2 regions of the Bradyrhizobium sp. CCBAU 11361 genome follow, and region 1 is predicted to be linked to the other one. Evidence: predicted binding sites of a transcription regulator. Region 1 holds the regulator's gene; the other holds the start of a gene.
What was found. The regulator PhoB, encoded in region 1, activates phosphate uptake and scavenging genes when phosphate is short. The targets are predictions, from matches to a motif close to TGTCATNNANCTGTCAT.

Region 1 (4,522 bases):
GCCTATTGGAAGCAGCTGGCCTGGAGCGGCGCGCTGCTGATCACGATTACCGTGCTTGCCCTGAACATTGGCGCGCGCATCCTTGGCGCCGAGAGGACCGCAAAATGAGTGAGCTTTCCGTATCGATGAGCGCGGCTGGTGGTTTGCCCCAGGCGCCGGTGTTGCCCGAGGCCCCGGCCAAGGTGACGGTGCGCAACCTCAACTTCTATTACGGCGAGCACCACGCGCTGAAGAACATCAACCTGACGCTCGGCGCCAACCGCGTCACGGCGTTCATCGGCCCGTCGGGCTGCGGCAAGTCGACCCTGCTGCGCATCTTCAACCGGATGTACGACCTCTACCCGGGCCAGCGCGCCACCGGCCAGCTCATGCTCGACCAGACCAACATCCTCGACGGCAAGCTCGACCTCAATCTGCTGCGCGCCCGCGTCGGCATGGTGTTCCAGAAGCCGACGCCGTTCCCGATGACGATCTACGAGAACATCGCCTTCGGCATCCGCCTCTACGAGAAGATCTCGAAGTCCGAGATGGACGACCGCGTCGAGAAGGCGCTGCGCGGCGGCGCGCTATGGAACGAGGTCAAGGACAAGCTCAACGCCTCCGGCCTGTCGCTCTCCGGCGGCCAGCAGCAGCGCCTCTGCATCGCCCGCACCGTCGCGGTGCGGCCCGAGGTGATCCTGTTCGACGAGCCCTGCTCGGCGCTCGACCCGATCTCGACCGCCAAGGTCGAGGAGCTGATCCAGGAACTGTCCGAGAACTACACGATCGCGATCGTCACCCACAACATGCAGCAGGCGGCGCGCGTCTCCGACAAGACCGCCTTCATGTATCTCGGCGAGCTGATCGAGTTCGACGACACCAGCAAGATCTTCACGTCGCCGAGCGACCGGCGCACGCAGGATTACATCACCGGCCGGTTCGGCTGAGGAGACGGGACATGGGTTCTGAACATACCGCAAAGGCCTTCGACACCGACCTCCAGGAGCTCACCCGGCTCGTCGCCGAGATGGGCGGGATTGCCGAGCGCATGATCGTCGATTCCGTCGACGCGCTGATCCGCCGTGACGTCGCGCTCGGCCAGCGCGTGGTCGCCACCGACACCGAGCTCGACGCGCTGCAGAAGCGCATCGAGGAGCGCGCCGTGCTCACCATCGCCCGCCGCCAGCCGATGGCGGTCGATCTGCGCGAGATCGTCGGCGCCATGCGCGTTGCGACCGATCTCGAGCGCATCGGCGACCTCGCCAAGAACATGGGCAAGCGCGTCGCGGCGCTGGAGACGGATTTCCATCCGCTCAAGCTGTTCCGCGGCCTCGAGCACATGACCGACCTCGTGCAGCAGCAGGTCAAGTCGGTGCTGGACGCCTATGCCGCGCACGATCTGCCGGCGGCGATGGCGGTGTGGAAGGGCGACGAGGAAGTCGACGCCATCTGCACCTCGTTGTTCCGCGAGCTCCTCACCTACATGATGGAGGATCCGCGCAACATCTCGTTCTGCATCCATCTGATGTTCTGCGCCAAGAACATCGAGCGGATCGGCGACCACGCCACCAACATCGCCGAGACCGTGTTCTACATGATCGAGGGCCAGGCGATCACCGACAAGCGGCCGAAGGGCGACATGACGACCTTCGCCACGACGGTCCCGAATACCTGAAGACGCAAGGAGCGACGACACCATGGGCGCACGCATTATGGTGGTTGAGGACGAGGAAGCTCTCACCGAGCTTCTCCGCTACAACCTCGAAGGCGACGGCTATGACGTCGAGACGGTGATGCGCGGCGACGACGCCGACACCCGCCTCAAGGAACATATCCCCGATCTGATCGTGCTCGACTGGATGCTGCCGGGACTGTCGGGCATCGAGCTGTGCCGGCGGCTACGGACCCGGCCCGAGACCAAGCAGCTGCCGATCATCATGCTCACCGCGCGCGGTGAGGAGAGCGAGCGGGTGCGGGGTCTTGCGACCGGCGCGGACGATTACATCGTCAAGCCGTTCTCGGTGCCGGAGCTGCTGGCGCGCGTGAAGGGCCTGCTGCGGCGCGCCAGCCCCGAGCGGCTCGCCACCGTGCTCGCCTATGGCGACATCGAGCTCGATCGCGACAAGCGCCGCGTGGCGCGCTCGGGCCGGCCGATCGACCTCGGCCCGACCGAATATCGCCTGCTGGAGTTCTTCCTGGAGCATCCCGGCCGCGTGTTCTCGCGCGAGCAGCTGCTCGACAGCGTCTGGGGCCGCGACATCTACATCGACGAGCGAACCGTCGACGTCCATATCGGCCGCCTGCGCAAGCTGCTCAATCTCGGCCGCGAGCAGGACCCGATCCGCACCGTCCGCGGCGCCGGCTACGCGCTGGATGATCGCTTTGCGAAGGCGGAGCAGACGTAAGCCTGTGCGGATGTTTTAGGGCTGAGTGCGACCGCAAACTCAGTGGTCGTCCCGGCGAAGGCCGGGACCCATAACCACAGGAAGTGGTTTGGCGAAGACGAGTTGTTCGGAATTGGCACCGCGGACGAGTCGATAGACCTCGCGGTATGGGTCCCGGCCTTCGCCGGGACGGCACGGAGTATTTTGAGCCGTCATCGCGCGACACTAGCAGCGCGGGCTTAAACTCACCGCGAGGGCTTGGCCGGTGCGCGCCGGCGATCCGCGGCCGGCTGATACGCCACGCGCGAGTGCTGGGCGCAGTAGGGCAGGCCCGACAGCGCCTTGCCGCCGCAGAAGAAGAAATCCGCGCTCGAGGGATCGCCGACCGGCCAGTGGCAGGTCGCCTCGTTCAGCTCCAGCAGCGACAGCCGCTGGCTCATCGGCACCACGTTGTCGTAGGTGACCGGTTCGGCCTCCACCTCGACCTCGAAGGCCTGCGCCAGCGCGGTGTTGCCGCGCGCAATGGGGCGGCTCACCCGCATCATGTGCTGCGCGGGGCGCGCCTTGCGCGGCCGCGGAGCCGCCGATGACGGGCTCTTGGCGCGGCCGGACAGGCCGAGCCTGTGCACCTTGCCGATCACGGCATTACGGGTCACATTGCCGAGCTCGGCTGCGATCTGGCTGGCCGATAATCCGGCCTCCCAGAGCTTTTTCAACTGCTCGACGCGATCGTCGGACCAGGTCAAAACCGTCATTGCACCCTTTCCCTCGCCGTGCGGCTGCCATCCTGGCGCCTCGCGGCGAATGCCTAAGCCTCGAAAAACCCGTGCCGTCAGAATCCCTTAAGGCTCGCCGGGCACACCAGATGCGCCCGAACGTTTACGCCGGTACATGAGGACTTAGAGGATCAGAACTGCTGCACGAGATGTCGTATCTGACAAGCCAAACGCTACAATATGGCGTGACTCACGCGCAAGAGTCAGCCGACTCGCTTCCACATGTTCCGTGGCCAAAATCCGGCAAATTTGGCACCGCAAGACTACGGATTCAGCGTTTCGCGAGGCTTTCGGGCGGCATTGACACCGGTTTCACCAAGCATAAGATAGTGTCACGTGCCGCCCTTAAAAGGCGGCACGTTTCGTTTTCCGGGCCGGTCAATGGTGCGTTGCGCAATGCACGCTCACACCGTCCGCAACATCAAGTGACCGTCATGACTAGCAGCGCAGCGCCGCATTTGCTTCCCGTTTTCGCCAGGTCCGACCTCGGTTTCGAGCGCGGCGAAGGCTGCTGGCTGATTGCGACCAATGGCGATCGCTATCTCGATTTTACGTCCGGCGTCGCGGTGAACGCGCTCGGCCACGCCCATCCTGCGCTGGTCAAGGCGCTGCAGGAGCAGGCGACGAAACTCTGGCACATGTCGAACCTTTTTCAGAGCCCGGATGGCGAGAAGCTCGCTACGCGCCTGTGCAATGAGAGCTTTGGGGACTTCGTGTTCTTCTGCAATTCCGGCGCCGAGGCGCTGGAAGGTGTGATCAAGCTGGTCCGCCATCACCACTTCTCCAAGGGGCATCCGGATCGCTACCGCATCATCACCTTCGAAGGCGCCTTCCACGGCCGCACGCTGGCGACGCTGGCTGCAACGGGATCCGCAAAATATCTCGAAGGTTTTGGTCCGCCGATGGATGGCTTCGATCAGGTGCCGCATGGCGACATCGAGGCCGTCAAGAAAGCGATCGGTCCGCAGACCGCCGGCATCCTGATCGAGCCGATCCAGGGCGAGGGCGGCGTACGTTCCGCAACGCCTGCGTTCCTCAAGGCATTGCGCCAACTCTGCGATGAGAAGGGCTTGCTGCTCGCCTTCGACGAGGTGCAGACCGGCATGGGCCGCACCGGCGATCTCTTCGCGCATCGCCGCACCGGCGTCACACCTGACGTGATGTCGCTGGCCAAGGCGCTCGGCGGCGGCTTCCCGATCGGCGCGATCCTGGCGACCGCGGATGCGGCGGCCGGCATGGGTCCCGGCTCGCACGGCTCGACCTTCGGCGGCAATCCGCTCGCGGTCGCGGCGGCGAACGCCGTGCTCGACGTCATGCTCAAGCCCGGCTTCTTCGACCACGTGCAGAAGATGTCGCTGCTGCTCAAGCAGAAGCTCGCTTCCG
Region 2 (4,522 bases), on a different contig from region 1:
TTCTCGCCGAACGCCTTCAAGGGCGCGCCGCACACCCACATCGCGACGCTGACCGAAGCCGGCGGCAACGCCGAAGGCGACGGCAGGATCATCAAGCAGGTCGCCGACGCCTATCCGATGGTGACGAGCGTGCGCGTGCGCGAGGTGATGGAGACGGTCGGCTCGGTCGTGACCAATCTGGCGCTGGCGATCCGCGGCGCCAGCGCCGTGACGCTGATCTCGGCGATCCTGGTGCTCGGCGGGGCGCTCGCCGCCGGCCATCGCCACCGGGTCTACGATGCGGTGATCCTGAAGACGCTGGGCGCGACGCGGCTGCGGCTGCTCGGCGCCTATGCGCTCGAATACCTCCTGATCGGGCTCGCCACCGCCGTCTTCGGCGTGATCGCCGGCAGCATCGCCGCCTGGATGATCGTGACGCGGCTGATGACGCTCAGCTTCGTCTGGCAGGCCGGCAGCGCAGCCGGCGTGGTCGTTGCCGCCCTGGTCGTCACCGTCGGGCTCGGGCTCGCCGGCACGCTCCTGGCGTTGAACAAAAAGCCCGCCACGGTGTTGCGGAATTTGTGACAAAAGGTAGCGGGCAGCCGCAGGAGAGCGGAATCGCACGATTCCCGCGGTTAACCACGACTGCTCGTCAGGTTCGCGTCAGGATTGACGCCAAGGGCGACATTCAGCCGCGCGTGGAAGGTTGCAGCGTATGTGTTAGTTTCCCACATATCGAATGGGTTCGGAGCCCCGATTGTTAGCCAAAATTTAGTCGGCAGACGTCGGTATCCGAGATAGAATTTGACGAACCGGCGGCATGGCGACCCTCATGCCGGACCGGCCAACCAACGGGAATCGACCATGTCGGACCTAGACCGTAACTACGCTTCTCCTTTCGGCAGGGCCGCCGGGCGTGTTGACGCCGCGACGGTCGACGCCGGTCTGCGCGCCTACATGCTGCGCATCTACAACTACATGAGCATTGGCCTCGCCATCACGGGCCTTGCCGCACTCGGCGTCTACATGGCCGCCGTGACTGACGTTCCGACCCCGGAAGCCGTCCGCGTCGGCAAGCTGTTCCTGACGCCGTTCGGCTATGCGATGTTCGTCAGCCCCCTGAAGTGGCTGTTCATGCTCGCGCCGCTCGCCATGGTGTTCGTGATCTCGGCAGGCATCAACCGTCTGGCACCCTCGACCGCCCAGATCCTGTTCTGGGTGTTCTCGGCGCTGATGGGCATCTCGCTGTCGTCGATCTTCCTGGTGTTCACGCACACCTCGATCGTGCGGGTGTTCTTCATCACCGCGGCGACCTTCGGTGCGCTCAGCCTCTACGGCTACACCACCAAGCGTGACCTGACCGGGATGGGCTCGTTCCTGTTCATGGGCCTGATCGGCATCATCATTGCCAGCCTGGTGAACCTGTTCCTGGCGAGCTCGATGCTGCAGTTCATCGTGTCCGTGGTCGGCGTGCTGGTGTTCGCGGGCCTCACCGCCTGGGATACCCAGCGGCTGAAGAACGACTACATCTACGGCTACGCCTCGGCCGGCGGTGACATCGCAGAGCGTGCGGCCATCACCGGCGCGCTATCGCTGTACCTGAACTTCATCAACCTGTTCACGCTGCTTCTGCAGCTCCTCGGCCAGCGCGACTAAGCACTGCGACGAGAGAACGGATACCAACCCCGGCCGCAAGGCCGGGGTTTTTGTTTGGGCCGGGAGCGCGCCACACACTCGGTGTCATCGCCCGCCTTGTGCGCACTTGCGCACTGGGGCGGGCGATCCAGTATTCCAGAGGCAGTCGTGATCAACCGAGGGGCCGCGGCGTACTGGATTCCCCGCCTTCGCGGGGAATGACGGCGGAGAAAGTGGAGGTGCGCTCGCAATGACGGGTGCGGAAGCAGCGTGGCCTCTTCCGGCCGTCGCAGGAAGTCTCTAATCTTTCCCCATGTCCGCACCCGAAATCAGGCCCACCCTTGAGGCCGACCTCCCCGCCATCACCGCCATCTACCAGCAGGCCGTCCGCGAGGGCACGGCGACGTTCGAGCTGGAACCGCCCGATCTTGCCGAGATGACGCGGCGCTACCGCGCGCTGGTCGACGGCGGCTATCCCTATTTCGTCGCCATCCTCGACGGGCGCGTCGCCGGCTACGCCTATGCCGGTGCCTACCGGCCGCGGCCGGCCTATCGCTTCACGGTCGAGAACTCGATCTATCTCGATCCCTCCTTCCATCGCCGCGGCGTCGGCTCGTTGCTGCTGGAGCGGCTGATCACCGAGTGCGAGGCGCGCGGCTTCCGCCAGATGATCGCGGTGATCGGCGATTCCGCCAATGCCGGCTCGATCGGCGTGCACACCAAGGGCGGCTTCAGGATGATCGGCACGCATCCCAATGTCGGGCTGAAATTCGGCCGCTGGCTGGACACGGTGATGATGCAGCGCGAGCTCGGCGAGGGCGCGAGCACCGTGCCGGGGAAGTAGGCCTCACACGGTCATTCCGGGGCGCGCGTAGCGCGAACCCGGAATCCAGAAGTTTTAAGCGAGCGATACGGATCGGGATTCCGGGTTCGCGACTTCGTCGCGCCCCGGAATGACGGCGTTGGGCTAAACCACCGCCAGCTTGCGATCGATCACCAGCAGCACGCGCTCAAGCTCGTGGCCGCGGCGCAGGATCAGGCCGGTCGCCGAGATCACGCTGTACATGCCCTGCTTGCGCGCGAGGCGCGGGTCCTTCTCGATGCGGTAGATCGGCACTTCCGAGGCGCGGCGATAGACCGAGAACACCGCACGGTCCTTCAGGAAGTCGATGGCATAGTCGCGCCACTCGCCGTCGGCGACCATGCGGCCGTAGAGGTTGAGAATTCGGCGCAGTTCGAGCCGGTTGAAGGTCACCTGGTTCGGCTGCGCATTTGCAGCGACGGGACGCGCCGCCGCGCGCTGCTCACTCGGATCGGCATCCTCCGACGTCAGACTCATGGGGCGCCTCCTCATCGCACGACATGATCGCGCCCGCGAAAACCGTCCCCGGAACCGCGGATCATGACAATCCCATGATTGCGCCAACTGTTCCCCGCCGCAAGGGGCTCTCGAGGGCTCTTTGAAGGGCTCTGGGTGCAACCGGTCGAATCCAGCGCGAATCGGAACACACGCAACGGTGGAACTCTGTCGCGACGAACCGTCACGGGATCGTTAGCAGGAATCATAGTATCGCCGCTTTTCCGCCCAGCGCCTGCCGCCCTGCATTGCGAAAAGACTTGTGTGCGTTGACCCGGTCCCTTCGGTTCCGGATTCCTCAGCCCCCAGCCCCCCGGGGTCGAGAGGATCGGGTCTGTACGCGCGACAAGGAGGGCCAACGCGAGTTGGTCCTTTTTTGTTTGTGTCGGGATGTGTCTGCCCCGCTGTCATTCCGGGGCGCGCGAAGTGCAAACCCGAAATCTATCAATCCGAATTTTCGAGTTGAGAAATGGATTCCGGGTTCGCGCCGAAGCGGCGCGCCCCGGAATGACGAGAGACCAGATTTTCCGAGACAATCTTAGGCACACTCTCTCCCCTCATCCTGAGGAGCGGCGCTCTTCGCGCGGCGTCTCGAAGGATCGAGGCCGAGCGGCATCAGCCGGGCCCGCCTGGTTCGAGACGCGCGCAAGGGGGCGCGCTCCTCACCATGAGGAGATAGAGCCAGACCGCACATCATGAAGAATGCGAAGCGTGCGCTTCAGTGCAGCGACGTGTACGCCGCGCCCAGCATCGGGCCCGGTTTCTCGCGGCTGCCGTCCTGGACATAGACCACCGCGCCGTCGACGCCGTCGCGCGTCAGGTTCTCGATCGGCACCGTCCAGCTTTCCGGACGACCGGTCCAGTCGCCGACCTTGAGCAGGTTGCGGACCACGTTGTGATAGGTGATCTGCTGTCCGCGATTTTCGCCTTTGGCGATCGCGATCGGCACTGACCTCGCGATCGAGCATATCCAGACCTCGCCGTGCGAGATCGCCGGCTCCTTGCTCGCGGCCACCGACACGTTGATCTGCTTGCCCGAGAGCGACATCGTCACCGGCACGCTCATCACGCCCGCGCCTTTGTCGGTCTTGCCGATCGCGCTCTCGATGCCGGCACGGTCGCTGCCGATGACATGCGTCGAGCCATTCACCACGACCTGCGGCGTGTAGACCTCGCGGTCGCCGCGCATGCGCGAATAGGCGCGCTGCCGCGCCGAGAAGCGCGAATCCGCCAGCGTGTCCTTCCAGCCGAGATAATCCCAATAATCGATCGGCATGCTCAGCGCGATGATCGACGGGTCTTTGGCGAGATCGCCGATGATCTGGTCGGCGGGCGGGCAGGAGGAGCAGCCCTGCGAGGTGAAGAGCTCAACCACGGCGCGGGGATCAGCCTCGGCGGGTCGGATAACGGCGACGATCGCGCAGATACCGAGTGCTCCCGACCAGAGGGCACCGGACCAACGTGAAATCGGATGAGAAGCCGTCATTGCTGTCATGTCGAACGCCGCACACCATTGCTCGTGGGAAGGGAAATCTTATCGCCTGATGGTCA

Region 2: the regulator PhoB is predicted to act here: its motif matches at 3,017-3,033, upstream of XI08_RS12840 (DUF2794 domain-containing protein).

Annotation. Positions count from the first base shown of each region.
Region 1 covers NZ_LBJZ01000200.1:218,601-223,122, reverse strand. The annotation lists gene pstA (phosphate ABC transporter permease PstA) at 1-108, shown strand, start outside; gene pstB (phosphate ABC transporter ATP-binding protein PstB) at 105-926, shown strand; gene phoU (phosphate signaling complex protein PhoU) at 938-1,654, shown strand; gene phoB (phosphate regulon transcriptional regulator PhoB) at 1,677-2,384, shown strand; gene XI08_RS44595 (GcrA family cell cycle regulator) at 2,609-3,118, opposite strand; gene XI08_RS44590 (aspartate aminotransferase family protein) at 3,574-4,522, shown strand, end outside.
Region 2 covers NZ_LBJZ01000148.1:12,951-17,472, reverse strand. The annotation lists gene XI08_RS12855 (ABC transporter permease) at 1-564, shown strand, start outside; gene XI08_RS12850 (Bax inhibitor-1/YccA family protein) at 844-1,635, shown strand; gene XI08_RS12845 (GNAT family N-acetyltransferase) at 1,928-2,458, shown strand; gene XI08_RS12840 (DUF2794 domain-containing protein) at 2,582-2,953, opposite strand; gene XI08_RS12835 (DUF1223 domain-containing protein) at 3,690-4,466, opposite strand.